Regions from separate parts of the Aquaspirillum sp. LM1 genome, predicted to be linked through region 2. Evidence: predicted binding sites of a transcription regulator. Region 2 holds the regulator's gene; the other holds the start of a gene.

Region 1 (14,749 bases), 930 kb from region 2:
GCAAGGCGTCCTGAATCAGTGCGGCGCGGCGGGCCAGCTCGGTGGGCTGGTCGATGCCGGTCAGCACCAGCACAAATTCGTCACTGCCATAGCGGCACAGCAAGTCCTCGCGGCCCAGCCCGGTGTGCAAGCGGGCGGCCACCTGGCGCAGCAGCTGATGGCCCAGGGTGTCGTTGATGTTCTTGAAGCGGTCAAGGTCGATGAACAGCACCCCCAGGCCGCGATGGGTGTAGCGATGCCCGTTCAGCATATCTGGAAGGCATTGCTGGAGCAAGACCCGGTTGGGCAAATCCGTCAGGCTGTCAAAGTGCACCAGTTGATGCACGCGCGCTTCTGCTTCCTTGCGCGCCGAAATATCGGCAAACATACCAATATAATAGCTGATATGCCCATCGGTTTCGCGCACGGTGGTCAGCGATGCCCATTGCGGGTAGTTTTCCCCCTGGCTGTTGACGCCCCACAGCTCGCCATGCCAGCCGCCTTCCTGCTCGGCAGTGCGCCACAGCTGCTGATAAAATGCTTCGTCGTGGTGAGGTGAGGTCAGGCAGCGCACCGGCTGGCCCAGCACACTGTCGGCGCGCAGGCCGGTCATCCGGCAAAACGCCGGGTTGACTGCCACCAGCCGGCGCTTGGCGTCGGCAATGAACACCCCTTCCCGGCTGCATTCAAACACCGTGGCGGCCAGCCTGAGTTGATCCTGCGCCGCCTTGCTGGCGGTGACATCCTGAATCGAGCCAAACACCCGCACCACCCCACGTCGGGCGCTATGCTCACTGCGCCCTTGCAGATACAGCACCCGGTCGGGCACCCGTGTGTTGCCAGCCAGGTCCAGCTCCAGCTCAAACTCGGACAGCGTGCCGGCCATGGCCGCCTGCAACTGGCGGCTCAGTTGTTCGGCCTGTTGAGCCGGCAGACGCGCCTGCAACGCGTCAAATGACGGTGCCTGCTGGTCACGAGCCAACCCAAGCAGGGCAAACATTTCTTCCGTCCAGAACACCTCATGGCGCAGGCTGTCGATTTCCCAGCCACCCACCTGGGCCGCGCGCTGGGTTTGCGCCATCAGCAAGGACTGACGGGCAGAATCGGTCATGTCGCGCACGGTAATCACCACCCCGTGCGAGGGGTCGCCAGGCTGGCCACACGGGTCGTAACGCACATCGACATACCGCCGGCCCTGTGCCGGGTACACCATCCAGCGCTGAAAATGCAACGCTTCACCGGCCAGCGCCCGCTGCAGCCCGTCGCGCATGCTTTCCACAAACAGGGTCTGGCCAAACACTTCGGCAATGCTGCGCACCACCACCTGCTCCGGGCGCAGGCCAAAGCGGCTGCTCATCGCCTGGTTGGCCAGCACAATCACCAGATTGGCATCGATAAACGACATGGCGTCCGAGCTGCTGGCCACCAGATGTTCATGCCGCTGCAACATGGCTTCGGTTTGTTTGCGCGCCGAAATATCACTGAGCACACCCAGCATGTGCTGGGGCACGCCATGCGCGTCGCGCTCAATCAGCAAGCCGCGAATCAGCACCCAGCGATAGTGGCCCTGGTCGGTGCGCAGCCGGTATTCATGGCGCAACCGCCCGGTTTTGGAGCGCCAGCAGGTGTCCAGTGCGTGGCGCAGGCCGGCGCGGTCTTCGGGGTGTACCCGTTCGCGCAGGGCCTCCCAGGGGTCGGATGGCAGCGCGCTCAGTTCCAGCAAGGTACGCAGCTGGGCAGAACAGCGCAACTGGCGGGTAGGCAGCCAGCACTCGAACAGCACATCGCCCACCGCCCGTTGCCAGTCGGCCTGCGCCAGCCCCAATGGCCAGTTGCTGGCCTGTGCATCGTCATCGGCGTCTTCGTCCCAAAGCGCTGGCGGGCTGTCAGTGTGCATCTGTGCCCCCTGGCGTGCCGCGCTGTGCCGCTTGATTGCTGGGACACAGCTGCGCCAGCATGGCCGCCATCGCCTGTTCCAGCAGGTGGATCATGTCGACAAACCCTTCTGGCCCGCCGTAATACGGATCGGGCACGTCCTGCCCCTCCAGCCAGGCGCACATCAGCTGCAGTTTGTGCTGATGGTCTGCCGGGCAGCGGCGTTGCAGCTCGGCCAGGTTTTGCCGGTCGGCTACGATAATCCAGTCAAAACGGGCAAAGTCGATCGCGTTCACCTGGCGCGCGCGCAAGGCGGTCAGGTCGTAACCGGCCTGTCTGGCGCTGGCGATGGCGCGCGGGTCGGGGGCTTCCCCAACGTGGTAAGCGTGCGTGCCAGCAGAGTCCAGTGTCACCCGTCCGCCCAGGCCACGGGCGTGCGCCTGGGCGCGGGCAATGGCTTCGGCGGTGGGTGAGCGGCAGATATTCCCCATGCAGACCAGCAGGATTTGGGTGGGCGGATGGCGCGATGACATGAAGGTTCCTTGCCGTGCAAACGGCGTATGCCATACTGGGGCATGGCAGGTAAAACTGATGCTTATTAACTATAGTACACAAAATAAAATATCATGGTCATAATTTAGTCATCCCAAAAGCGCGACTCAGCCAGCGTGGCCTCCAGCGCCGCCACCGTGGTGAGCTGACGCACCTGCTGCAACAAAGGCTGTGCCGCCGGAAATACCCGGCTGACCAGCGCCAGCCATTGCTTGAGCCGTGCCTGGGGATACTGGCTGTCGGCCCGATGACATAACAGCTGAAAAAACTGCTGTGCCACCGGCTGCATCTGCGACCAGTTGCGTGCTTGATACGGCAGCCCCCGTTGCTGGCAGGCAATTTGCCAGGCCAGGTCGGGGCGCGCCACCAACCCACGGCCAATCATGATATCGGCGCTGCCGCTGGCCTGACGGCAGGCCAGGGCATCCTCCAGCGACCAGATTTCACCATTGGCCACCACATTGATCGCTACCGCCTGACGGATGCGGGCAATCCATGGCCAGTGCGCCGGCGGGCGATAACCTTCCAGTTTGGTGCGCGCATGCACCACCAGCTCTGCCGCGCCACCCTCGGCCAGCGCGCGGGCGCAGTCCAGCGTCAGTGAGGTGTCGTCGTAGCCCAGTCGCATTTTGGCGGTGACCGGCACCCCGGCGGGCACAGCTTCCCTGACGGCCCGGACAATCTGCTGCAAGCGTGCCGGCTCACGCAACAGCACCGCGCCACCGCAATGACGATTGACCGTGGGAGCAGGGCAGCCAAAGTTCAGATCCACTGCCAGCGCACCCAGTTCCGCTGCCCGGGCGGCATTGTCCGCCAGGCAGGCGGGATCAGACCCCAGTAGCTGTACGCTGACCGGCACGCCAACCGCCGTGCGTCCGCCCTGCAGTAATTCCGGGCAGAGTCGATAAAAGGTTTTGCTGGGCAGCAGATGGCTGGTAACCCGGACAAACTCGGTGACACACTGGTCGATGCCGCCCATGCTGGTCAGCAGTTCGCGCATCAGGTCGTCGACCAGCCCCTCCATCGGGGCCAACAGGATTCTCATGGCAACATTCCAGGCCGCGTTGCCGGGCCAATAACCGAACGGGCGATTGTACCCGCGCCCTCAGCGAATACCGACAGCCCGCATGCAGATTTTTTACATTGACCATTTTTCCTTGCCCCTGCCGCCCGGCCATCGTTTTCCGATGGAAAAATACGCGCTGTTGCGCCAGGCCGTGGCCGAATTTGCCCAGCCCCTGCTGGCCGAACCAGACGCTGCCAGCGCTATTGAACTGGCATTGGCGCATGATCCCGACTATATCAGTCAGGTATTCAGCGGCACTCTCAGCGCAGCTGCCCAGCGTGAAATCGGTTTTCCCTGGTCGGCTGCGCTGGTGGAGCGCAGCCGCCGCTCGGTGGGGGCCACCATTGCCGCCTGTCGCAGCGCCTTGTGGAGCGGCTGCGGTGTCAATCTGGCCGGCGGTACGCACCACGCCAGCCGGCAGACCGGCAGCGGGTTTTGCGTGTTCAACGATCTGGTGGTGGCGTTGCGGCTGATGCAGCAGGAAGGACGGATCCGCCGTGGGCTGGTGATTGACCTGGACGTGCATCAGGGCAATGGCACGGCGGCGCTGTGCCAGGACGATCCGAGTATTTACACATTCTCCATGCATGGTGCCGGCAACTTTCCGTTTCGCAAGGTGGCCAGCGATTGGGATATCGAATTGCCTGACCATACCGGTGATGGCCCTTATCTGGCGGCTTTGTCAGCTGCCCTGCCAGCATTATTTGCCCAGGCTCGCCCGGATTTGGTGATCTATCTGGCTGGCGCGGATCCTTTGGCTGCCGATCGCTTGGGCAAACTCAGTCTGAGCGCCGACGGGCTGGCGCAACGCGACCGGCTGGTGCTGGATGCGTGCGCGCAGCACGCCATGCCGGTGGCGTTATGTATGGGGGGCGGCTATGCCCAACCAATCAGCGCCAGTGTGGCGGTGCAGACGGAAACCGTGCGGGAAACCTGCCGCCGTTATGCGCATTCGAGGTGATTGGGATTTTTTTGCAAAAAAAAGCTGGAAATTTTTGCTTAAACCCCATATACCGTACTCAGTAGCTGCATTAAGTATTTCTACGTACAGGACCTGATGATGATATCTGCTCCGGCAGTGACCCTGAGCCAAGCCACGTTGGCAGGCGGATGTTTCTGGTGTCTGGAGGCGGTGTTTACCCGCTTGCGCGGCGTTCATGACGTGCGCTCGGGTTACATCGGCGGCCATACCCAGAATCCCACCTACCCGGATATTTGCCAGGGTGATACTGGCCATGCCGAGGCAGTGCAGATTGTCTTTGACGCAAACATCATTGATTTCAGTATGTTGCTTGAGGTGTTCTTTGCCACGCATGACCCTACCACCTTAAACCGGCAGGGTCATGACGTTGGCAGCCAATACCGCTCAGCCGTGTTTTACCACGATGCCCGGCAACGGGAAGCCGCCCATCAGGCCATTGCCAACCTGACTGAAAACGGTGTGTGGCCTGACCCGGTGGTGACGCAGGTGGTCGAGGCTGGGGTGTTTTACCCGGCAGAAATGACGCACTACCGCTACTTTGATCGCCATCCGCAGCAGCCTTACTGCATGGCGGTGGTTGGACCAAAAGTTGCAAAATTACAACAGTATTTTATCCACGCGATTCGCACGGAAGGATAACCGACACACAGAGCGACTGTGTTGTGGCGTCAGCTCTGCAGCCTTAGCGGCTGTCAGCGGGCGTCAAAATAAATTGCCAGTGGGGCTTCCCCAGGCAAGGCACATCGGGTATGATGGTAAGTTCTATGGCGGGTCTCCCCGCATTGCAAGGTGGTGAACCTGGTCAGGTCCGGAAGGAAGCAGCCACAGCCGCTTATTGCAAGTGCCGGGGGTCAGGCTCGCCACCTTCCCCTCTTGTATTCCCCGAAACGTGCGTATGCCTGAATACGACACGCTTTTGCGCGTTAACGAAACTTTTCGTCGCATTCCGTTGTCGTCATCTTCCCCGCTGGTTAAAATATTAAGTGGAAGTACGTAGTTGTGGAAACTTCCAGCTAAAAATACAGTCAAGCTCACTATGTGTTTGGAATTTTTCCAAATCTGACTTATAACCTGAGTACGGGGCGTACGCTACCAACGACGAGAGGAAATGTTATGAAACTGTTTGAAAAAATCCCGAACCCACGGGAAATCCGCCGCAAGCTGGGCCTGAACCAGCAAGAATTCTGGAGCAAGATCGGGGTAACCCAATCGGGTGGCTCCCGCTACGAATCGGGCCGCAACATGCCCAAGCCGGTTCGTGAACTGCTCCGTCTGGTGCATATCGAGCAGGTGGATCTGTCCAAGGTCAAGCGCGAAGATTTTGAAATCATCGAGTATCTCAAGGACACCCATCCGGATCTGTACAAGAGCCTGCGTAAAGCCGTCAAGGCCCAGGCCGACATGCAATCCGACGCTGTCACCTCGGCTTGAGCCGGCATGGTGCCGGAGAGGGTTTGCTCAGTTGACTGGCCGGAGCCCGCAGCCCGGCATGGCTATCCTGTCATGCCAGACTGTTACACACCGCCCAGCAATAGCAGGCCATCATCAGCACCCAACGCCTGACTTCAGCCCGCACACGTCACGCACTGCGCATATTCAGGGGCAAAACGGAGAGCAGCCAAGCTTGTTTTTCGTGCTGAGTATTGCCAGCGCATGATTGAATGCGCAATGGCCTGTGATTCGATGACATCTTCCTTGCCCGGTTGGCCCCGTGGCCAGGCAGATGATCCAGCGGACACAGGCCATTGTGCGTTTATCATGCCACCCAGACGATACCGTCTGCAGCAGGCTGCGCCATGCCACCCCTGCAAACCGGATGCTTGCCGCTCAAATCGACGGCATAGCAACTGTCTCAGTCACCGGACCGGTTTCATTCGAGCGCACCAGCATCACCGGCACCGAGGCTTTTTTCATGATGCCTTCAGCCACACTGCCCATCAGCAGATGCATCAGCCCGGAAAACCCGTGAGTGCCCATCACAATCAGTTCGGCATGCTCGGCCTCTGCTTCCTGCACCAGCACCTCGGCCATTTTGTCGCCCCAGCTTTCCAGCAGGGTGGCATTGCACGGCAGGCCGGCGGCTTCCACCAGCGACGACGAGGCATTCAACACCGCTTCCCCGGTGGCCTTGATATTGCTCTGTAGTTCAGACGCATCGAGAAACTCGGTGCCGCCCCAGCCAAACTGGGCCAAATCCACCACATGGGCCAGCAACAGGGTAGCCCCGGTGTGCTTGGCCAGACGCATGGCTTCTTCCAGTGCCCGACGCGACGTGCTGCTGTCGTCAACCGGGACAAAAATCCGTTGATACATGGCTCACTCCTTGAAAATGGCATGCTGCGCCCACAGAACAGGCCACGCCCGCCACAGCGGCCAGATTGTGCCAGACCCCTGTGCAGCATGGATGAAACCCTTTCATCGCATGCAAACGCCACAGAACAGGCTTTCAGTCTAGCAAAGCCAGCCCTTGGCCTGTTGATTTAACACAAGGCCACGCATACACTCGATCGTATTTTCCACCCTGACTGGAGTTAACCTTGGCCCGTGTCAAGCTGACCCTGCCGGACGCCTGCCATTTCCAGACCGAAGTGGCTGTGCGGATCGGCGACATCAATTATGGCGGCCACCTTGGCAATGATGCCGTGTTGTCGCTCGCCCATGAAGCGCGCCTGCAATACTTTAAATCGCTGGGCTACAGCGAAATCGACATTGAAGGCGTGGGCATTGTGCTGGCCGACGCCGTGGTGGTGTACCGCGCCGAGGCCTTTCATGGTGAACAACTGACCGTGCGCATCGCCCTGGGCGACTTCAATCCCTACGGCTTTGACATGTTCTACCAGCTGGACAATCAGGCTAGTGGAAAAGAAATTGCCCGCATCAAGACCGGTATTGTGTTTTTTGACTACCAAACCCGTAAAATTGCCCCTATTCCGTCGCGTTTTCTTGAGCGCGCCGGCTTGACCGAACTGGCTGTCCCAAAGGAATCTGCATGAAAAACTACGCCCCCAACAGCCCGCAGGCAATTGCCCGCATCCTGTGTATGTTCATGATGGGAGACGGGGTGATGGACCCGCGTGAACTGGACAGCTTTGAGCGTCTGAGCCTGTTTTCCCTGCTCAACCTGGAACGCAAGCAGTTCCTGACCATTTTTCACGACTACTGCAACGACATCAGCGATGAAGCCGAGCCCGATGGCAGCATCCACCTGATCGACCGCGCCCGCGCCGACCTGCTGCTGGACGAAGTGAGCGACCCGCAAAAACGCCTGCTCACCTGCGCCATCGCGCTTGACCTGTGCAAGGCCGACGACACCATCAGCGAGCCGGAAATGGCCCTGCTGCAATACATGATGGCCAAATGGCACATCACCCTGGATACCCTGGAAGAAGAATTCATTCGGCAATAATCCATGCACACCCTGTTTAGCGGCACCGAACACTATGTGGCCACCGATGACCTGATGATGGCGGTCAATGCGGCCATCACCCTGCAACGCCCGCTGCTGGTCAAGGGCGAGCCAGGCACCGGCAAAACCATGCTGGCCGAAGAAGTGGCCAGGGCGCTGGGACGAGAACTGATTGTCTGGCCAATCAAATCCACCAGCAAGGCCCAGCAGGGCCTGTACGAGTACGACGCCGTGTCCCGCCTGCGTGACGCCCAGCTGGGCGACAGCCGCAGCCGCGACGTGGGCGAGTACATCATCAAGGGCAAGCTGTGGGAAGCATTCGACGCCGACCAGGCACCGGTGCTGCTGATCGACGAAATCGACAAGGCCGACATCGAGTTTCCCAACGACCTGCTGCGCGAACTCGACCAGATGGAGTTTTACGTCTACGAAATCCGCCAGCAGGTGCGCGCACGCCAGCGGCCAATTATCCTGATTACCAGCAATAACGAAAAAGAACTGCCCGACGCCTTTTTGCGCCGCTGCTTTTTTCACTACATCCGCTTTCCCGACGCCGACACCCTGCGCCAGATCATCCAGGTACATTACCCCGACCTGCGCGAGCAACTGATTGCCGAAGCGCTGGAAGTGTTTCTGGCCGTGCGCGAATTGCCCGGCCTGAAGAAAAAACCCTCCACCTCGGAACTGCTCGACTGGCTGCGCCTGCTGGCCGACGAACGTTTGACCCCCAGCAGCGCCCCGCTGGCGGCCAGCCTGGCCGGCAGCAGCGCGCCGCCACACGCGGGTGCCCTGCTGAAAAACGAGCAGGACCAGCATCTGCTCGACCGCTTGATCGGGCTGATGAAAAACCGTCGTTAACACAACACCAAGCAACCCCGCTCAGCTTGCGCACACGGCCCTGGCGGCGATTTCACTGACCCTGAATCGCCGCCAGGGCCGTTGTCGTGGAGGGTGGTCAGCGCTCAATACTGCACCGTCACCTTGGCTGACACTGCCTCAGCCTGGCAAGCCAGTATCCAGCCCTCGGCCAGTTCGGCAGTACTCAGCGCACCATTTTCCCGCAGCCGTACCTGCCCGGAAGTCACCCGGCACTTGCATGCCCCACACGCCCCTGAGCGGCAGGCGCTGGGCGGCTGCAGACCATGCTGCTCCATGGCCGTCAGCAATACCTCTCCAGCTGCCACTGGCAACTGGTGGGTGTGGCCATCCAGCGTCACCTGCAGTGTGCTGGCTACGCCACCAGGGGTGGGAGTGCCAACCTGGGCAGGCTGAAACTGCTCCTGATAAATCCGGCTGGCCGGCATGCCAGCCGCCAGCAAGGCACGCGCCAGTTCAGCCATCAGCGCCTGTGGGCCGCACAGCATGGCATTGGCGTGCGTCCAGCCCTGCACCCGAGGCAGCAGCGCCAGGCGGTCCAGCCGGCCATCCTGTGTATCCAGATGCCAGTGTACCGACAGCCGCTGTGGGTAGTCGCGCTGCAACTGGGCAATTTCCCTGGCAAAAATCACCGCATCGGCCTGGCGATTGGCGTAAATCAGCCGGATGTTTGCCTGGCCGTCATGCAAGGCGGCGCGCAGAATCGAATACACCGGGGTGATGCCGCTGCCTGCGGCAATCAGCAGCAGATCATGTGCCAGCGACGGGGCCACAAACTGCCCTGCCGGTGCCCGCACGCGCAAGTGGTCTCCCGCTTGCAATTGGTCGTTCAACCAGTTTGACGCCTGGCCACCAGCCACCCGCTTGACGGTCAACTGCCAGTCCGCATCGTGCGGCGCGCTGGACAGCGAATAACAGCGCCACACTGGCGCTGACGCCAAGGGCACCGCCACGGTCAGAAACTGGCCAGGCAAAAATGTTGCTCCCTCTGCTTGTGCCGGTCGGCGCAAGCGGATATGGCAGACTTGGGCACGGGGGTCACGTTGTACTGCCAGCACCTGCAGCGACATCAGCATTGGCGCTGCCAGCGGTGCTCGCGCCGCTTGCGGGCCGGACGATGTCGCGCTGGCGGCCTGCGCTGGCGTGCTACCGCGTACCAGCGCCCACGCCTGACGGCGGTTAAACAGCAGCAACCAGGCCAGATGCCCGCCCACCAAAGCCAGTGCGGCATTGGCCAGTGCCTCGTGAACTTCATCGCTCTCGCTCAACCAGCGGCTGAGGGTATGCGCGCTGAATTCGCCTCCCGAATCTGCCTGTGCGGCAGGAATCAGCCTGGCCATGCCATCAGACAGCGCGGCACGGTTGTCCACCAGGGTCAGCCCCAGCCCCAGCGTGGCAGCAAAGCCCAGCAAGGCACTCAGGGTAACCATCCGCCCCAGCGCCCCTACTGGCTTGCGCCAGGCCGGCCCCGATGGCCACAGGCGTGGAAACCCCCTGGCCTTGAACAGCGCCAGCAGCAGGCGTAGCCCCAGTAACAGCAACAAGCCATAGCCCAGCCAGACATGCGCCAGCTCGGCATCTTCGCCGGTCAGATATGCGGCGGCAAACACCAGGGCCAGCACCCAGTGATAAAAACGAAAACGGGAAAACGGCTTCATGACAGATCAGCTCCTGCACAGTCAAGGTATCGCCATCAGCTTAAAGCGCTGAGCTTAACCGGGGATTAGCGGCGTCCACAAAGCACAAAATCCCTGAGTATCAAGAGGGTTAATCTACTGTTAAGTTTTCTCGACCAGGATAGCCAGACTGACTATGTACCAGGGAGTTTTCGATGAAGTGTTTCATTGTCATGGGATTACTGCTGTCGGCCAGCCTGGCCCAGGCCAACCCTGCCTTGCTGAAAGACTATGAACAGCAGGTGCGCCAAGCCAACCCAGCGTTTGCCGGGTTTGCTGCCGAACGTGGCAAGGCCTTGTATTTTCGTGAATCCAGTGCCAGCGGCAAGCCGATGCAGTGCGCCACCTGCCACAGCAGCGACCCGCGCCAGCCGGGTAAAACCCCCGCGTTTCGCCCGATTGAGCCGCTTGCCCCGGCAGTGACCCCCACCCGGTTTACCGACAGCAAGAAAGTGGAAAAATGGTTTCGCCGCAATTGTGATGATGTGCTGAAACGTGAATGCACCGCGCAGGAAAAAGGTGATTTCATCAGCTGGATCGTTACCGTGAAATAATCCCTGGCCCGCTGATTGCCCAACCTTTCACCCCGATTGATTCATGCATTCAAGAGCACACCATGACCTGGACACGCGCCCCGATATTCTTGCTGGCCATGACCCTGTGCAGCAGCCTGGCTTACGCCGATGATGATGACCACCACCATGGCTATGGCAAACGCCCGAAGCAGCTCAGCGTGGGCCAGGTGCCTGCTGTGTGGAAAACCGAATGTACCAGCTGCCATATGGCTTATCCACCCGGCCTGTTACCCGCTGCGGCCTGGCAGCAGCAGATGGACACGCTGAAAAACCATTACGGCAGCAATGCCACGCTGGATAAAAAAGACGAACAGGCGATTCGCACCTTTCTGGCGGCGGCATCGGCGGTAAACCGTTTGCCGCTGGAGCCATCGCGCAAGGCGGGCGAGCCGCCACGGATTACCACCACCGCCTGGTTTGTCCGCAAGCACGACGAGGTGCGCGCTGAGGTATGGCGGCGTCAGTCTGTTGGCAGTGCCGCCAACTGCCTGGCCTGCCACAGCGGCGCAGAAAAAGGGGATTTTGACGAGGACCGGGTCAAAATCCCGCGTTGAGCGGACTGGTCGAAGTCCGCACAAGCACAGAGGCCCCGACGCTCACCGCGTCGGGGCCTCTGTGCCGTGAGCCTGTCACCCGCCTAGCGGGTGGCATGGCTTATACCTTGAACGCAGGCAGTTTGGCTGCTACCGCCTGATTTTGCAGGCGCACATACTGCGGCAGGCCATTGGCAAACGGCGGGAAGGCTTCGCCCTGAATCAGCGGTGACAGGTAACGGCGGCAGGCGTCGGTGATATGGAAGCCATCGGCGCTGATAAACTCAGCCGGCATGAATTTTTCCACATTGGCCACGTCCTTCAGCTCAGCCACGCCGATATGCCAGGTATACGGGCTGTCGGCTTCGCGCACCACCGTCGGCATCACCGAATTGGCACCGTCAAGCGCCAGTTCCACCGCCTTCTGGCCCAGCGCATACGCCTGATCCACGTCCACTTGCGAGGCAATATGGCGGGCAGCGCGCTGCAGGTAGTCGGCCACTGCCCAGTGATATTTGTAGCCCAGTTTTTCCTTGACCAGATTGGCCACCACCGGTGCCACCCCGCCGAGCTGGGCATGGCCAAAGGCGTCTTTCAGCCCGGTTTCGGCCACAAAGCTGCCGTCCGGATTGCGGATGCCTTCCGACACGCCCACCACGCAGTAGCCGTATTCCTTGACGCAGGCGTCCACCTTGGCCAGGAAGGCGGTTTCGTCAAAACGCACTTCCGGGAACAACAGGATATGCGGCGGCTCGCCGGCCGCTTCGCTGGCCAGGCCACAGGCAGCGGTAATCCAGCCGGCGTGGCGGCCCATCACTTCGAGGATGAACACCTTGGTCGAGGTTTTGGCCATCGAGGCGACATCGTAGCCGGCTTCGCGGATCGAGGTGGCCACGTATTTGGCTACCGAGCCAAAGCCGGGGCAGCAATCGGTGATTGGCAAGTCGTTATCGACGGTTTTTGGCACATGGATGGCCTGGATCGGGTAGCCCAGGGTTTCCGACAGCTGCGACACTTTCAGGCAGGTGTCTGCCGAGTCGCCGCCGCCGTTGTAAAAGAAATAGCCAATATTGTGTGCCTTGAACACCTCAATCAACCGCTCGTATTCGGCCTTGTGGCTTTCCAGGCTTTTCAGCTTGTAGCGGCACGAGCCAAACGCACCGCCAGGGGTGTGTTTGAGCGCGGCGATATCGGCGTCGGATTCCAGGCTGGTGTCGATCAGGTCTTCGGTCAGCGCGCCAATAATGCCATTGCGGCCCGCATACACCGTGCCGATTTTGTCAGCATGGCGACGGGCGGTTTCAATTACCCCGGCTGCCGAGGCATTGATGACGGCGGTGACGCCACCGGATTGAGCGTAGAAAGCATTTTTCAAGGTCATGACAGAGCAGGCCCACAGGCAGTTCACAATCCGGCGATTGTAGCAAAAAGCCCCGCCGGGCAGGAGCCAGACGGGGCTTTTTGTGCCAGGCAGCACGCACTAAGGCGCACCGCGCAGACGAGAGGCGCGGAATCAGGCACCCAGTGCGCGGAACACCGCGTCGCGGATGCCATCCACCGAACCCACGCCCGGCACCTTGACATACTTCGGCGCAGTGGCGTCGCCGCTGGCGGCCATCTTGGAGTAATACCCTACCAGCACTTCGGTTTGTTCGTGGTACACGGCCAGACGCTTGAGCACGGTTTCTTCGCTGTCGTCATCGCGCTGGATCAGCGCTTCGCCGGTTTCGTCGTCCACGCCTTCCACCTTGGGCGGATTGAACTTGATGTGGTAGGTGCGGCCCGACCCCACATGCACGCGGCGGCCCGACATGCGTTCAACAATTTCGCTGTCCGGCACGTCGATTTCCACCACGTAGTCGATGGTCACGCCAGCGGCCTGCATGGCGTCAGCCTGCGGCAGGGTGCGCGGAAAACCGTCAAACAAAAAGCCGTTGGCGCAGTCCGGCTGGGCAATGCGGTCCTTGACCAGGCCGATGATGATTTCATCCGACACCAGACCACCGGCATCCATGATCTTTTTGGCTTCCAGGCCCAGCGGGGTGCCGGCCTTGACGGCGGCGCGCAGCATGTCGCCAGTGGAAATTTGCGGAATGCCGAATTTATCTTTGATGAAATTGGCCTGGGTGCCCTTGCCGGCGCCCGGTGCGCCCAACAGAATCAGTTTCATTGAGTGAGACTCCACTTGTAGGATTGGCGGTCGTTATGATTATGAGTGAAACAGGGCGCGCACGCGGGCGAGGTCTTCTGGGGTGTCCACCCCGCCTGGCGGCGCCTGGTCAACCACGCCAACCGCGATGGCGTGGCCGTGCCACAGTACGCGCAATTGTTCCAGCGCTTCGATGGCTTCCAGCGCAGACGGTGCCAGTTCACGGTAGTGACGCAGAAAGCCGGCGCGGTAAGCATACATCCCGATATGGCGCAGAACGGGTAGATCTGGCGGCAGCGCGTCGGTGCGGTGGGCAAACGCGTCGCGGGCGTAGGGAATCGGAGCCCGACTAAAGTAAAGCGCATGACCGTGGCGGTCAAGCACCACTTTGACGATATTTGGATTAAACATGTCTGCCGCATCATGGATGGGATGCGCCAGCGTGGCCATCGGCGCTTCGCCAGCGGCCATCAGCGCGGCCAGCTGGTCGATCAGCGCCGGGTCGATCAGCGGCTCGTCGCCTTGCACATTCACCACGATGTCATCGTCGGCCAGCGCCAGCAGGTCGGCCATTTCTGCCAGCCGGTCGGTGCCGGACGGATGGTCGGCGCGGGTCAGCCGGGCGGTCACGTCATGTTCGGCGCAGGCGTGCAGGATACGCGCGTGGTCGGTGGCCACCACCACCTCGCGCGCGCCGCTTTTGGCCGCCTGCTGCGCCACGCGCACCACCATCGGCAGGCCGGCAATGTCGGCCAGGGGTTTGTCGGGCAGGCGGGTAGAGTGCAGCCGGGCCGGAATCACCACCCGAAAATCAGCCACCGCGCACCTCTTCGCTGGCCGGCAGTTCACGGGCGTCGCTTTCCAGCATCACCGGAATGCCATCGCGAATCGGGTAAGCCAGGCGGTCGGCCTTGCAGATCAGTTCCTGCGCGGGCTTGTCAAACACCAGCGGGCCTTTGCAGACCGGGCAGACCAGAATTTCAAGCAGCTTGCTGTCCATGGAGCAGTTCTTTCAGCGTGGAAACCAGCCAGTCGGCCAGTTCGGGGTCGAGCTGGGCGGTGACTGGCAAAACCCAGAGT
Region 2 (14,749 bases):
GGGATGACTTCCAGCTCGGGGTGCTGGTATGGGCCTTCTACCAGGCCAAAATCCACGGTGCAGGCCAGCACGGCGGCACGAGTCGCGGGTGTTGGCCACGCGCAGGCTCAGCCGGCAATCCGGTTGCTGGCGGCGCAGCACCCCAGGCGCTGGGGCAGCAGGTAATTGGCGGCGGTGCTGCTGGCCACTCAGCCGATGGTGCGCGCCGATGCCCAGCGCGCCAGCGTAGCACCACCACATAGGCGGCGCTCACCCAACTTATCACCCTGTCTACCCAGCTGCAAAGCTGCTTACCACCCACACCGTGCCACCCCTAATCAAGCTGCTGTTTTGTCAGCGGTTTTATTGTCGGGAAGCTTGGCACGCATCTTGTTGTCTTCTTGGCATGCACTGAAGCTTTTCCCGCCACGTACATAAGGACAATAAGACGAGATGGAGACTTTTTACAACGTGATGCGGCGTCAGGGGGTCACCCGTCGCAGCTTCCTCAAATTTTGCAGCCTGACGGCCACCTCGCTCGGGCTGGGGTCGGCATTTGTGCCGAAAATTGCTCACGCACTGGAAACCAAGCCACGCGTGCCAGTGATCTGGCTGCACGGGCTGGAGTGCACCTGTTGCACCGAATCGTTCATCCGCTCGGCGCACCCGCTGGCCAAGGACGCGATTCTGTCGATGATCTCGCTGGATTACGACGACACCATCATGGCGGCAGCTGGTCATCAGGCGGAAGCCATCCTGGAAGAAATCCAGCAAAAGTACAAAGGCAACTACATTCTGGCGGTGGAAGGCAACCCGCCGCTGAATGAAGATGGCATGTTCTGCTTTCCCGGTGGTGAGCCGTTTGTGGAAAAACTCAAGCGCCTGTCCAAAGACGCCAAGGCGTTGATTGCCTGGGGTTCGTGCGCCTCCTGGGGCTGTGTGCAGGCGGCCAAGCCCAACCCCACCCGCGCCACGCCGGTACACCAGGTGATTCTGGACAAGCCGGTGATCAAGGTGCCGGGTTGCCCGCCGATTCCGGAAGTCATGGCGGCGGTGATCACCTATATGGTGACGTTTGACCGCATGCCCGATCTGGACCGCCAGGGCCGGCCCAAGATGTTCTACGGCCAGCGCATTCACGACAAATGCTATCGCCGCCCGCATTTCGACGCCGGCCAGTTTGTCGAGCAGTGGGACGACGAAGGCGCGCGCAAGGGCTATTGCCTGTACAAGGTGGGCTGCAAGGGCCCGACCACCTATAACGCCTGTTCCACCATTCGCTGGAATGACGGCGTGTCCTGGCCGGTGCAGTCTGGCCACGGCTGCCTGGGCTGCTCGGAAGATGGCTTCTGGGACAAGGGTTCGTTCTACGACCGGGTGACCGGGATTCCGCAATTCGGCATTGAGGCCAACGCCGACACCATCGGCCTGACCGCCGCTGGCGGCGTGGGGGCTGCCATTGCCGCGCACGCGGCAGTGAGCGCGCTCAAGAGCACGGCGCTGAAAAAACAGGACCTGAAACCGATCGAGACCACCCAGCCGGAGGATAAATAATGAGCAGTTACACGACACAAGGGTTCTCGCTGGACAATAGCGGCCGCCGCGTGGTGGTGGACCCGGTCACCCGCATCGAAGGCCATATGCGTTGCGAGGTTAACCTCAACAGCCAGAACATCATCACCAATGCGGTGTCCACCGGCACCATGTGGCGCGGCCTGGAAGTGATTCTCAAGGGCCGTGACCCGCGTGACGCCTGGGCGTTTGTCCAGCGCATCTGCGGCGTGTGCACCGGTACCCACGCGCTGACCTCGGTACGTGCGGTGGAAAACGCCCTGGGTATTGCCATTCCGAAAAACGCCAACCTGATCCGCAACCTGATGCAGGCCACGCTGTATGTGCACGACCATCTGGTGCACTTTTATCACCTGCACGCGCTGGACTGGGTGGACGTGGTGTCGGCGCTGAAGGCTGACGCCAAAAAAACCAGCGAACTGGCGCAAAGCATTTCCAGCTGGCCGAACTCCAGCCCCGGTTACTTTCACGACCTGCAAATGCGGCTGAAAAAGTTTGTCGAATCCGGCCAGCTTGGCCCGTTCCGCAATGGCTACTGGGGCCATCCGGCCTACAAGCTGCCACCGGAAGCCAACCTGATGGCGGTGGCGCACTATCTGGAAGCGCTGGATTTCCAGAAGGAAATCGTCAAGATTCACGCCATTTTTGGCGGCAAGAACCCCCATCCGAACTGGCTGGTGGGCGGCATGCCGTGTGCCATCAATCTGGATGGCGTGGGGGCGGTGGGCGCGGTGAATATGGAGCGGCTGAACCTGGTCAAGGACATCATCGACCGCTCGATTGCCTTCTGCGAACAGGTGTATGTACCTGATCTGATTGCCATTGCCGGTTTTTACAAGGATTGGTCCAAGATCGGCGGCGGCCTGGCCAGCCAGAGCCTGCTGTCCTACGGCGACTTCCCCAGCATTGCCAACGATTACAGCGAAAAAAGCCTGTTGCTGCCGCGTGGTGCCATCATCAATGGCAAGCTCACCGAAGTGCACCCGGTGGATCTCACCGCGCCGGAAGAAATTCAGGAGTTCGTCACTCACTCCTGGTACAGCTACGGCGACGACAGCAAGGGCCTGCACCCGTGGGATGGCCGCACCGAGCCAAAATTCGAGCTGGGCAAGGGCCACAAGGGCACCAAGACCAAGATCGAACAGCTGGACGAATCGGCCAAGTATTCGTGGATCAAGTCGCCGCGCTGGAAGGGCCACGCCATGGAAGTGGGCCCGCTGGCCCGCTACGTGATTGGCTATATGCAGAACAAGCCGGAATTCAAGGAGCCGGTGGACGCGCTGCTGAAAAAGCTGGATGCGCCGGTGGAAGCCTTGTTCTCCACCCTGGGTCGCACCGCCGCCCGGGGTCTGGAAAGCGTGTGGGCCGCGCACGAAATGCGCCGCAACTACGACGAGCTGATTGCCAACCTGAAGGCAGGCGACACTGCCACCGCCAATATCGAAAAATGGGAGCCGTCCACCTGGCCCAAGCAGGTGAAGGGCGTGGGCTTTACCGAAGCGCCGCGCGGCGCGCTGGGCCATTGGCTGAAAATCGATAACACCCGCATCGACAGCTACCAGTGCATCGTGCCCACCACCTGGAACGCCGGCCCGCGTGACAACAAGGGCCAGATTGGTGCCTACGAAGCCAGCCTGATGAACACCCAGCTGGCCAAGCCGGATGAGCCGCTGGAAATCCTGCGCACCCTGCACAGCTTCGACCCCTGCCTGGCCTGCTCGACGCATGTCATGAGCCCGGAAGGTGAAGAGCTGGTGCGCGTGGCTGTGCGCTAACCCGGAGGATGGCAAATGAAAACCTATGGTTTTGATGGCGACGCACCCGCGCAGGCGGGCCGGCGCAAGGTCACCTCGGTGTATGTGTACGAAGCGCCGCTGCGCTTGTGGCACTGGGTCACCGTGCTGTGCATCATCGTGCTGTCGGTCACTGGCTACCTGATTGGCAAGCCACTGCCCAGCGTGCCGGGTGAGGCAACCTTCAACTATGTGATGGGCTATATCCGTTTTGCCCACTTTACCGCCGGTTATATTCTGGCTGTGGGGTTGGTCGGACGGCTGTACTGGGCGCTGGTGGGCAACCACCACGCCCGGGAAATCATCCTGGTGCCGGTGTGGGACAAACAGTGGTGGAAAGAATTTCTCTTTGAAATCCGCTGGTATCTGTTTCTGGAGCGCTATCCGAAAAAGTACATCGGCCACAACCCGGTGGGCCAGATTGCCATGGCCAGCTTTTTGTGGATTACCCTGTTCATGTGCGTGACCGGTTTTGCCCTGTACGGCGAAGGCACCGGTGCCGGCAGCTGGGCGCACAGCATGTTTGGCTGGGTGATTGGCGCGTTTGGCAGCAGCCTGGACGTGCACAACTGGCACCGGCTGGCCATGTGGGGAATTGTGCTGTTTGTGATGGTGCATGTGTACGCCGCCATCCGCGAGGACATCATGTCCAAGCAGAGCATGATTTCCACCATGGTCAGCGGTTTCCGCATGTTCAAGGACTGAGGACGCACGATGAACGCGCCCCTGCCCTCCCTCGCCCGCTGGCCCGCGTTTGGCGGCAACCGCGCCCCCTTGCATCCGGGGCGCTTTCTCGCCACCCGCATCCTGGCCCCGCTGGGCCTGAGCCAGCTGGCGGCGGCGCAGGCGCTGGGCATGTCGCGCCGTCGGCTGAACGAAATGATCCATGGCCGTCGCGCCATCACCCCGGACACCGCCTTGCGGCTGGCCGCGTGTTTTGGCGTGGACGCCGGCTTCTGGCTGCATTTGCAGGCGGATTGGGATTTGTATACGGCCCGTCGCCAGCTGACTCCGCATAAAAACAGCCTGGAAGCGGCTTAGTGCGGTATTCGCGCAGGCAGACGTCTTGTGTCTCTTGCCCCGGCATCTGCTGGGGCAATTTTTTGCCGTGCGAACCATTGCCCATGCGGGCCCCCGGCGTAGCGGCGTGTAGCCGGCTGGCCGGGCGTGGCGATGCCAGTGCTACCCTGCCGCCTGCACCGCCATCGCCAGCGCCCGACCGCTTAGCCAGGCGTCTTCAATCCGTGTACCCAGGCACCAGTCACCGCACAGCCCCAGGCCAATATCCGCTGCGTAGACCTGTCCCAGTGTCAGCGGATTGGCCGCCTGCCCATACAGCCAGCGGTGGGCGCTGCGGCGGCTGACCTCCACTTCGACATCCACCAGGTCAGCAAATGCAGCGTGCAGCAATGCGGCCACCTGCTCGGCGCGGGTGTCCAGTTGCTGCTGCGACCAGGCCGGGGTGGCGTGAATCACCCAGCCTTCACGGCCCGTGCGTCCTGGCTTGCTGGTATTGCGCGCCAGCCAGCGAATCGGGCCGTGCTCCACCCAGGCGGCGTCAATTGGCAGCGGCAGGCGGTCTGGCAGTTCCAGCATGGCCGCCCAGCATGGCTCCATCGCCACGCTGGCAGCCAGCGCCTGCAGTTCCGGGGCTGGGCCAAGCAGGGCCGCAGCCTGCGCGGGCGGGACAGCCAGCAGCACCTGGCGGGCCAGCCAGGCGGGCTGGTCGTCGGCAAAGCTGAGCTGCCAGCCTTGTTCCTGGCGCTGCAATGCCACCAGCCGCTGCCCCAGCGCAACGTCCAGACCATCGGCCAGGCTGCGGCACAGGCTGCTCATGCCTGGTTGCGGCACATAACGCTGTTCCGGATAGGCGGGTGTCTGGCCCTCTGCACGCCACTGCACCACCTGGCCGGTCCAGGCGGCGCAGCGGCCATCTACCAGCCAGCGCGCCACTTCGGCGATAAAGTCGGGGTGGCGGGCGGTAAAATATTGCGCGCCGTGGTCGATGGCAAACTGCTCGCCACGCCGGGTGGCCATGCGCCCACCCATGCCCTTGCTTTTGTCAAACAGCTGCACCTGATAGCCGGCGGCGGCCAGCTGGCGGGCGCAGGTCACCCCGGCCAGACCTGCGCCAATCACGGCAATGTCGGTATGAAAGGCCAACATGCGCATGCTCCTGAAGATGGCTTGAGCGGGCCATTGTGCGCGTTCGGCGTATTTTTGTATAGGACAAACAGGCAAATGGAGCCGAACAAAACCCCCGCGCCAGGCGGGGGTGAGTGTGTCCAGCCAGCGATGGCGTCAGCGCAGCAGGCTACATGGCATGGGCGTGGCTTTGCTGGCTGCCCGAGCAGCCAGAAATCAGCGCCTTGAGCGCTGCCGGCTGAATCAGCTGGATATGCTTGTGCTCGACAGTGATCCAGCCATTGGCCTGAAAGCGCGACAGCGTGCGGCTGACGGTTTCCAGTTTCAGCCCGAGGAAGGAGCCGATTTCTTCCCGGCTCATGCGCAGGATGAAATCATTGGCGGCAAAGCCCCGGGTGGAAAAACGCAGCGACAGGTTGAGCAGGAACGCCGCCAGCCGCTCTTCGGCCTTCATGTTGCCCAATAACAACATCACCGACTGATCGCGGACAATTTCGCGGCTCATCAAACGGAAAAAATGATGTTGTAAACTGGGAATGTCACGGCCAAGGCTTTCCATCCGCGAAAACGGCAGCTCGCACACTTCACTGTCTTCCAGCGCAATGCTGTCGCAGCCGTGGGCGTTGGCCGAGATGCCGTCCAGGCCCAGCAGCTCGCCAGACATGTGAAAGCCAGTCACCTGTTCGCGGCCATCATGGCTGCCCACACAGGTTTTGAAAAAGCCGGTACGCACGGCAAATACCGACTTAAAGCCTTCTCCTGCACGGAACAGGTATTCGCCGCGCTTGAGCCGGCGCGACTGGCGGATCACCGCATCCAGCTGCGACATTTCTTCGCGGCTCAGGCCGATGGGCAGGCAAAGCTCGCGCAAACTGCAATTCGAGCAGGACACCTTAAGGGTGTGAATCGGGATATTGGTATGTTCAACCATGGTATTTCGCATGAACGGTGACCTGAGCTTGATGCATGTCAAACCATACTTAACAGGTTTGTTGCAAAGTTTGCAACCTGCCCAAGGAATTTTCTGATGACTGCAACAACTGCTATGCTGGCGCCGACTCGTTGTGAGTTTGACCGCGCCTTGATTGAAAAACTCGACGGCTATGGCCCGCGCTACACGTCGTACCCGACGGCAGACAGGTTTCATACCGGTTTTACCGAGCGTGATTATCGGCATTGGCTACAACAGAGGCAAATTGGCGCAAGCGCCTGGCCGTTGTCCCTGTATGTGCATCTGCCTTTCTGTAATACCGTGTGTTACTACTGCGCCTGTAACAAGGTCATCACCAAAGACCGCTCAAAAGCAGACATCTACCTCGATTATCTCGAAAAAGAGCTGACTTTGCACGCAGAAGCGTTAGGTGACGGCGTGCGCGAGGTGGCGCAGTTGCATTTTGGTGGCGGCACGCCCACTTTTTTGAACGACGCCCAGCTTACCCGGCTGATGGCGGCGATTCGTCAGCACTTTCATTTGCAGACCGGCGGCGAGTTCTCCATCGAAATCGACCCGCGCAAGGTCAGCGCCGACACCGTGCGCCTGCTGGCCAGCCTGGGCTTCAACCGCATGTCGGTGGGCGTGCAGGATTTCGACCCCGCCGTGCAGGCGGCAGTCAACCGCATCCAGAGCGAGGCAGAAACCCGGCTGGTGATCGACACCGCCCGCGCTGCCGGCTTTAAATCGGTCAGCATCGACCTGATCTATGGCCTGCCGCTGCAAACCGTCGACAGCGTGATGCGCACCGTCGAACGGGTGCTGGCCATGGACCCCGACCGGCTGGCCATCTACAACTACGCCCACCTGCCGCATATGTTCATGCCGCAACGACGCATCAACGAGGCCGAACTACCCAGCGCCGAAGTCAAGCTGGACATTTTGCAGGCCGTGGTCACCCGGCTGACCGATGCCGGTTATGTGTTCATTGGCATGGACCACTTTGCCAAACCGGATGATGACCTGTCGGTGGCACTTAAGCAAGGCCGGCTGCAACGGAATTTCCAGGGTTACTCCACCCACGCCGACCACGACCTGCTTGGCATCGGCGTTTCCGCCATCGGCAAGCTTGGCCCCACCTACAGCCAGAACGTGCGCACGCTGGACGAATACTACGGCGCGCTGGATGCCAACCTGCTGCCCACCCTGCGCGGCATGGTGCTGACCGAAGACGATATTTTGCGCCGCAACATCATCCAGCGGCTGATGTGCCAGTTTGCCCTGTCCAAAGAAGCCGTTGAAGAAGTTCACGCCATCGACTTTGCCGGCTACTTTGCCCCGGAACTGGAACAACTGGCCGAATACGAACGCCACGGCATGCTCACCATCGACAAGGAATGGATTACCGTCACCCCCAGGGGGCGTTTTCTGATCCGCACCATCGCCATGGTGTTTGACCGCCATCTGCGCGAAAAACAGGCTCAGGCGCGCTATTCCCGCGTGATTTGACCCCCTGATGCCGCACTGGTTCTGGCCGCTGCTTGGCCTGGCGGCGCTGCTGGCTGCCGGGCGGGCCGGCAAAGCCTGGCTGCTAAGCCGCCTGCGCCGCAGCCTGACCCCGGAGCGGGTGCAGCGGCCCTACGCCCTGCCCGCCGTGCAGCGCGTGTTGCAACCGTGCCGGATTGCCACGGTGGGTGCGCGTCAGCTGGCCGGCTGGTACAGCCCGCCCTCCACCCCCACCACACCCATCCTGATTGTGGCGCATGGCTGGGGCAGCAGCGCCGCGCTGATGCTGCCGCTGATTGCCCCACTGCACGCCACCGGCTACGGCATTCTGGCCTACGATGCCCGCTGCCACGGCCATAGCGACGACGACAGCTACAGCGCGCTACCACGCTTTGCCGAAGACCTCGACGCCGCGCTGGACTGGCTGGCGGGTCAGCAGGGGGCCAATGCCGCCCCGCGCTGGCTGCTCGGCCATTCGGTGGGCGCTGCCGCCTGCCTGTGGGTGGCCCGCCGCCGTCCGGGCGTGGCCGGCGTCATCAGCCTGTCGGCGTTTGCCCATCCCGGCGAACTGATGCGGCGCTGGCTGACGGCCAGGCATATTCCCTACTGGCCGCTGGGCCACTGGCTGCTGGCGCAGATTCAGCAGATCATCGGCCACCGCTTTGATGCCATCGCCCCGCTGGCGCACCTGCCACACCTGCGCTGCCCGGTGCTGCTGATTCATGGTCTGAACGACAGCACCGTCCCGGTCAGCGACGCCCACCGCCTGCACGCCGCCGCCAGTCATGCTGGCGTGGCGTTATGCTGCCTGCCCGGCGACCACGAGCGCCCGGATAATCTGGAGGATTGCGTGGTGCAGATTCAGCGCTTTATCCAGCAGCACAGCGACTGAATGCTTTGACAATAAAAAACGGAGAAACCCAGGCGGGTTTCTCCGTTGTCATCTGGCCATCCGGCCAGCGCCCCTCTGAATAGCGGGATGCACCACGCCGTACCGACGTGGCGCGTGGCACGCTCAGTCCGGATTGATGGCCTGCTTGACCTGCTCCAGCCCGGACGGATCGTCCAGCGTGGTCAGATCGCCCGGATCGCGGCCTTCGGCAATCGCCTGAATCGAGCGGCGCAGCACCTTGCCCGAGCGGGTTTTTGGCAGCTGGGTGACAAAATGCACCTGCGACGGGTTGGCAATGGCCCCCAGCTCCTTGCTCACTGTGGCAATCACTTCGCGCGCCAGCGAGTCGCGCTGTTCGCTGGTGGCCAGCTGTGACGGGTCCTTGACCACGGCAAACGCCATCGGCACCTGGCCCTTGAGCTGGTCGGCCACGCCCACCACCGCGCATTCGGCGATGGAGGCATGCACATTCACCGCTTCCTCGATTTCGCGGGTACCCAGACGGTGGCCGGCCACGTTGATCACGTCGTCGGTGCGGCCCAGGATGAAATAGTAACCGTCTGCGTCCTTCATGCCCCAGTCAAACGACGAGTACACCTGTTTGCCCTTGAAGCCATTGAAGTAGGTGTTGACGAAGCGCTCGTCCTGTTTCCACACGGTGGACAGACAGCCTGGCGGCAGCGGTGGAATCACTGCCACCACGCCTTTTTCGCCCGTGGCGACTTCTTCGCCGGTGGCTTCGTCCAGCAGCTTGAGGTTGTAGCCATAGGCCGGGAACGACGGGCTGCCAAACTTCACCGGGGTGTTTTCCACACCCGGCATGGCGGTCAGCATCGGCCAGCCGGTTTCGGTTTGCCAGTAGTTGTCGATGATGGGCACGCCCAGTGCATCGGAAATCCAGTGGGCGGTGGGTTCATCCAGCGGCTCGCCAGCCAGGAACAGATAGCGCAGCGAAGAAATATCGTACTTTTTCAGCCAGGCCGGATCCTGCTTTTTCAGCACGCGCACGGCGGTCGGCGCGCTGAACATCACCGATACCTTGTACTTTTCGACAATCTGCCACCAGATGCCCGGATCGGGGCGGATGGGCAGGCCTTCATATACCACGGTGGCCATGCCGCCAATCAGCGGACCGTAGACAATATACGAGTGGCCCACCACCCAGCCGATGTCGGAGGTGGAGAAATACGCCTCGCCAGGGTTGCCGCAGTAGATATGCTTCATCGACGCGGCCAGCGCCACGGCGTAGCCGCCGGTGTCGCGCTGCACGCCCTTGGGCTTGCCGGTGGTGCCGGAGGTGTACAGGATGTAGCTGGGGTGATTGGATTCCACCCACTCACACGGCACATTGGCGTCCAGATGGCGCTCGCGCAGGGTGGCATAGTCCACATCACGCCCGGCCACCACGGCCATGTCCGGATCAAGGCCACGGTTGACAATCAGCACGCTGGCCGGCGGAAATTCCGATTGTGCCAGCGCGTCGTCCACCAGATGCTTGTACGGAATCACCTTGCCGCCGCGCATGCCGCCATCGGCGGTGACCATCACCTTGGGCTGGGCGTCGTCCACCCGGGTGGCCAGGCTGTGCGCAGCAAAGCCGCCAAACACCACCGAGTGAATCGCCCCCAGGCGCACGGTGGCCAGCATGGCAAAAATCGCTTCCGGGATCATCGGCATGTAAATCAGCACGCGGTCGCCCTTGCCCACGCCCAGTTCCTGCAGGCTGGCGGCAAAGCGGTTGACTTCGCGGTGCAGATCGGCAAACGAATAGGTTTGCTCGGCACCGGTTTCGGTGGAAATGTAGATCAGCGCGTTCTGCTCGGCGCGGTCTTGCAGATGGCGGTCCACCGCGTTGTGGCACAGATTGGTTTCGCCATTGACAAACCAGTCGCGAAACGGCGGATTGTCAAAGCGCAGCACTTGCTCATACGGCTTGTGCCAGTCGATCAGTTCAGCCTGTTCGGCCCAGAAGGCTTCCGGCTGCTCAATGGAACGGCGATGAAACGCCTGATAGGTTTCGGCCATGGGTTCTCTCCTCCAGCACAAAGGCAACCCCGTGGCGGCTCATATTAATGATCTTGGCGGCTCGGCACGGGGCAGAATTCTCCTACCAAGCAACTGCTTGGTAGGCGGAACCCTACACGCTAATGCCGGGGCGGTCAAATGTTCATGCATTTGCCCTGTGGCGGGCATAAAGCCTGACAAATCATTGTTGCAGCGCAATATTATTTGCCCCTAGTTGCGGCAGGGTTAATCCGATTGCGCCGCGCCGATTTTGCTGCACTGCAAAAGCCCTCGCCCTGCACCGGATTCGCGACACTGGCCGGCTGGGGTCATTTTTTGCGCAGGCTGACACTGGCCACCCCGCCCACCACCAGGCCGGCCCCCACAATCTGCAGCAGTGACATCGACTCGCTCAGCACCAGCCAGCCCAGAAACAAGGTAATCACCGGCCCGAGGGTGGACACCAGCGCCACCTGATTGGCCCCAACCCGGCGAATGGCCTCGTTCAGCAAGGCCACCGGCAATACCGTACTCAGTAGGGCCATGGCCAGGCCATAGCCATACACTGGCCAGGGCAGGCTAAACGCCGCCGACAGCGGATGGGTCAGCAAGAAATGCACAATAATCGCCAGCGATGCCACAATGCACAGCCAGGCCGACAGCCGCAGCGCGCCCACCTGCTTGACCAGCTCGCCCGTGCCAATCAGGTATAGCGAATAACACAGCGCACTGGCCAGCACCCAGCTTACCCCAATCAGCACACTCTGCCCGGCACCCAGCGCATGCCAGTCGTGCGCCACCGCCAAACCGGTGCCCAGGTAGCACAGGCCCAGCGCCAGCCATTCACGCAGCCCCACCTTGCGGCGAAACAGCAGCGCCGAAAACAGCAGCACAAACGTGGGATAGAGAAACAACACCAGCCGCTCCAGCGTCGAAGACACATATTGCAGGCCGATAAAATCAAATACGCTGGACAAGTAATAGCCCATCAATCCCAGCGGCAGCAGCATCATCCACGCCTGGCGCGGCAAACGCGCCGCCCCCCGGCCACTGATGCCGGCCATCAGGATAAAAAACGGCAGGGCAAACACCATGCGCAACATCAGCAAAGTGATGGCGTCCACTGGGTAGGCGTAAGCCAGCTTGACGAAAATCGCCTTGGCGGAAAACCCGGCGGCAGACAGCATGGCCAGCAGCACGCCTTTGCTGATTGAGAAGCCACGCAAGCGCGAGCCGATGGCCAGAGCGGCAGACATATCCTGCTCCTGAAGGTTGATTTGATTGATAGTATCCAGCGAAACCCTTGTGCTTCCCATCAGTATTTGGCACATGCAGTATTCGCAAAACAAGAAGCCCAATATTCTTGCCATAGGCATTATGCCATGTTGGTGCCGATGACGGGCCATGGCGGCGGAAGTGATGCGCCGCCATTTGCGCCAGGTCAAATCAGCGGCACCTTCTCTCCGGAAAGCCCCTGATTGCGCCAAAAAAAGGGGGCTGCAAAAAGTAAAAACCAGCAAAATCAACTGTCTGAATCCCGCTCCTGGCTGGGGTAACGATTTTTTACCGAGTTTTCTTTTTCTGCGGCCCCATGCCGTCTAGAATCCCGTCATGTCACAATCCGGACGCTTTGCCCATGCGCATCCTGCACACCTCCGACTGGCACCTGGGCCAGCACTTTATTGGCAAAACCCGTCAGGCCGAGCACCGCGCGCTGATTGCCTGGCTGCTGGCGCAGATTTCGGCGCGGGATATCGACGCGGTGATTCTGGCTGGCGATGTATTCGACACCGGTGCGCCGCCCAGCTATGCGCGCGAGCTGTATCACCAGCTATTGGCCGGGGTGGCCGCCGCCGGGGCCAGCCTGCTGGTGGTGGGCGGCAACCATGATTCCGCTGCCACCCTGGGCGAAATCCGCCCGCTGCTGGGCGCGCTGCGCGCCACGGTGATTCCATCCGCCGACGGCCCGCTGGACGAGCAAGTGGTGTTGCTGCCGCGCCGCGACGGCCAGCCTGGCGCACTGGTGTGCGCCGCACCGTTTATCCGCCCGCGCGATGTGCTGCGCAGCCAGGCCGGGCAAGGTGCCGACGACAAGCAAGGCGCGCTGCAAGCCGCCATTGCCCAGCACTACCAGGCGCTCTACCAGCGCGCGCTGGCCCGCCGTGCCGCGCTGGGCCAGGCGTTGCCGATCATCGCCACCGGCCACCTGACCACGGTGGGGGCCAGCGCCAGCGAATCGGTGCGCGAGATTTACGTGGGCGCGCTGGAGGCGTTTCCCACTCAGGCGTTTCCGCCGGTGGACTATCTGGCGCTGGGGCATATTCACCGCCCACAATGCGTGGGCGGGCTGAATCACATCCGCTACAGCGGCTCGCCGCTGGCGCTGGGTTTTGACGAAGCCGACACCGCCAAACAGATGTGGCTGGTGGATTTTGCCGACGGCCAGCTGACCCAGGTCAGCGCGCTGCCGGTGCCGTGTGTGCAGCCGCTGGCCTCGCTCAGCGGTGATCTGGCCCGCTTGCCGGCGCAATTGGCCGCCGTGGCGGCGCAGGGCAGCGCCGAGCAGCCAGTGTGGCTGGAAGTGCGCGTGCGCGGCGACGATTACCTCAGCGACCTGGCCGCGCGGGTGGCGGCGCTGGCCGACGGCCTGCCGGTGGAAATTTTGCGCGTGCGCCGCGAACGCGGCGACGCCGTGGCCACGCTCAGCGCCGACCCCGGCGATACCCTGGACGAACTCAGCCCGCTGGAGGTGTTTGAGCGCCGGCTGGCGCAGGAAACCCTGACCCCTGAACAACACGATGGTCTGCTGGCCCGCTACCACCAGGTGCTGGCTGACCTGGCCGAGTCTGCCTGATGAAAATCCTCTCCCTGCGCCTGAAAAACCTGAACTCGCTCAAGGGCGAATTTTGCATTGATTTTCGGCTGCCGCCATTTGCCGGCAATGGCCTGTTTGCCATCACCGGCCCCACCGGCGCGGGCAAATCCACCCTGCTGGACGCCATCTGCCTGGCGCTGTACCACCGCACCCCCCGGCTGGATGCAGTGTCAGCCGGGGGCAACGAGCTGATGACCCGCCACACCGCCGACTGTCTGGCTGAAGTGGAGTTTGAAGTGCGCGGCGTGGCCTACCGCGCCTTCTGGAGCCAGCGCCGCGCCCGCGACAAAGCCAGCGGCGCGCTGCAAGCGCCCAAAGTGGAGCTGGCCCGTGCCGATGGTGAAATCCTGGCCAGCCAGGTACACGACAAACTGCGCCAGGTCGAAGCGCTGACCGGCCTGGACTTTGCCCGCTTTACCAAATCCATGCTGCTGGCGCAGGGCGGTTTTGCCGCCTTTTTGCATGCCAGCGCCAACGAACGCGCCGAGCTGCTGGAGCAGCTCACCGGCAGCGAAGTGTATGGCCTGATCTCGCAGCAAGTATTTGAACGCGCACGCGCCGCACGCCAGGCACTGGCCGAACAACAGGCCCGCGCCGATGGCGTGCAGCTGCTGTCCGCCGAGGCCCGCGCCGAGCTGCTCGCCCACTGCGCCGCCCAGCGCACACAACTGGAAGCACTGACGGGTCAGTTAAGCCACACGCAGGCGCAACTGCACTGGCGCGAAGCGCTCAACGCTGCGGAGCACGACGCCCAGCGTCAGCATGCTGCACTCAGTCTGGCACTGGCCGCGCGCGAACACGCCGCACCGGCGCTGGCGCGGCTGGCAGCCAGCGAACCCGCAGCGGCCATTGCTGGCGCACACCAGCACTGGCAGCACGCCTGTGCGCAACGCGACACCAGCACGGCAGCGCTGGCTGCGCTGCACCGCCAGCGTGACAGCCTGGCGCGCAGCCACGCCCTGGCCCACTGGCAAGCTGCCCAACTGGCACGCACGCTGGCCGGGCAGGCCGCCGCGCAACAAACCGCGCTGGGCGACCAACTGGCCGACGCC

The links. The regulator FNR, encoded in region 2, switches genes on or off when oxygen is low (the NO sensors DNR and NnrR bind a similar motif). The targets are predictions, from matches to a motif close to TTGATNNNNATCAA.
Positions count from the first base shown of each region.
Region 1: a site for FNR is predicted at 6,930-6,943, ahead of BXU06_RS10010 (universal stress protein). Genes of this name have one in related genera too.

Region 1 is NZ_CP019509.1:2,323,771-2,338,519, reverse strand. It holds gene BXU06_RS10045 (EAL domain-containing protein) at 1-1,876, opposite strand, end outside; gene BXU06_RS10040 (low molecular weight protein-tyrosine-phosphatase) at 1,866-2,387, opposite strand; gene BXU06_RS10035 (tRNA-dihydrouridine synthase) at 2,492-3,451, opposite strand; gene BXU06_RS10030 (histone deacetylase) at 3,534-4,433, shown strand; gene msrA (peptide-methionine (S)-S-oxide reductase MsrA) at 4,530-5,093, shown strand; RNA gene ffs (signal recognition particle sRNA small type) at 5,221-5,319, shown strand; gene BXU06_RS10015 (DNA-binding transcriptional regulator) at 5,568-5,885, shown strand; gene BXU06_RS10010 (universal stress protein) at 6,282-6,767, opposite strand; gene BXU06_RS10005 (thioesterase family protein) at 6,992-7,447, shown strand; gene BXU06_RS10000 (hypothetical protein) at 7,444-7,860, shown strand; gene BXU06_RS09995 (MoxR family ATPase) at 7,864-8,718, shown strand; gene BXU06_RS09990 (ferredoxin--NADP reductase) at 8,823-10,394, opposite strand; gene BXU06_RS09985 (DUF1924 domain-containing protein) at 10,586-10,966, shown strand; gene BXU06_RS09980 (diheme cytochrome c) at 11,029-11,541, shown strand; gene BXU06_RS09975 (6-phosphofructokinase) at 11,642-12,901, opposite strand; gene adk (adenylate kinase) at 13,034-13,690, opposite strand; gene kdsB (3-deoxy-manno-octulosonate cytidylyltransferase) at 13,730-14,488, opposite strand; gene BXU06_RS09960 (Trm112 family protein) at 14,481-14,669, opposite strand; gene lpxK (tetraacyldisaccharide 4'-kinase) at 14,650-14,749, opposite strand, start outside.
Region 2 is NZ_CP019509.1:1,389,610-1,404,358, forward strand. It holds gene BXU06_RS18085 (LysR substrate-binding domain-containing protein) at 1-71, opposite strand, end outside; gene BXU06_RS05980 (hydrogenase small subunit) at 433-1,533, shown strand; gene BXU06_RS05985 (nickel-dependent hydrogenase large subunit) at 1,533-3,326, shown strand; gene cybH (Ni/Fe-hydrogenase, b-type cytochrome subunit) at 3,342-4,049, shown strand; gene BXU06_RS05995 (HigA family addiction module antitoxin) at 4,059-4,385, shown strand; gene BXU06_RS06000 (NAD(P)/FAD-dependent oxidoreductase) at 4,527-5,510, opposite strand; gene fnr (fumarate/nitrate reduction transcriptional regulator Fnr) at 5,659-6,420, opposite strand; gene hemN (oxygen-independent coproporphyrinogen III oxidase) at 6,517-7,929, shown strand; gene BXU06_RS06015 (alpha/beta hydrolase) at 7,937-8,818, shown strand; gene BXU06_RS06020 (propionate--CoA ligase) at 8,942-10,843, opposite strand; gene BXU06_RS06025 (DMT family transporter) at 11,152-12,078, opposite strand; gene sbcD (exonuclease subunit SbcD) at 12,459-13,676, shown strand; gene BXU06_RS06035 (AAA family ATPase) at 13,676-14,749, shown strand, end outside.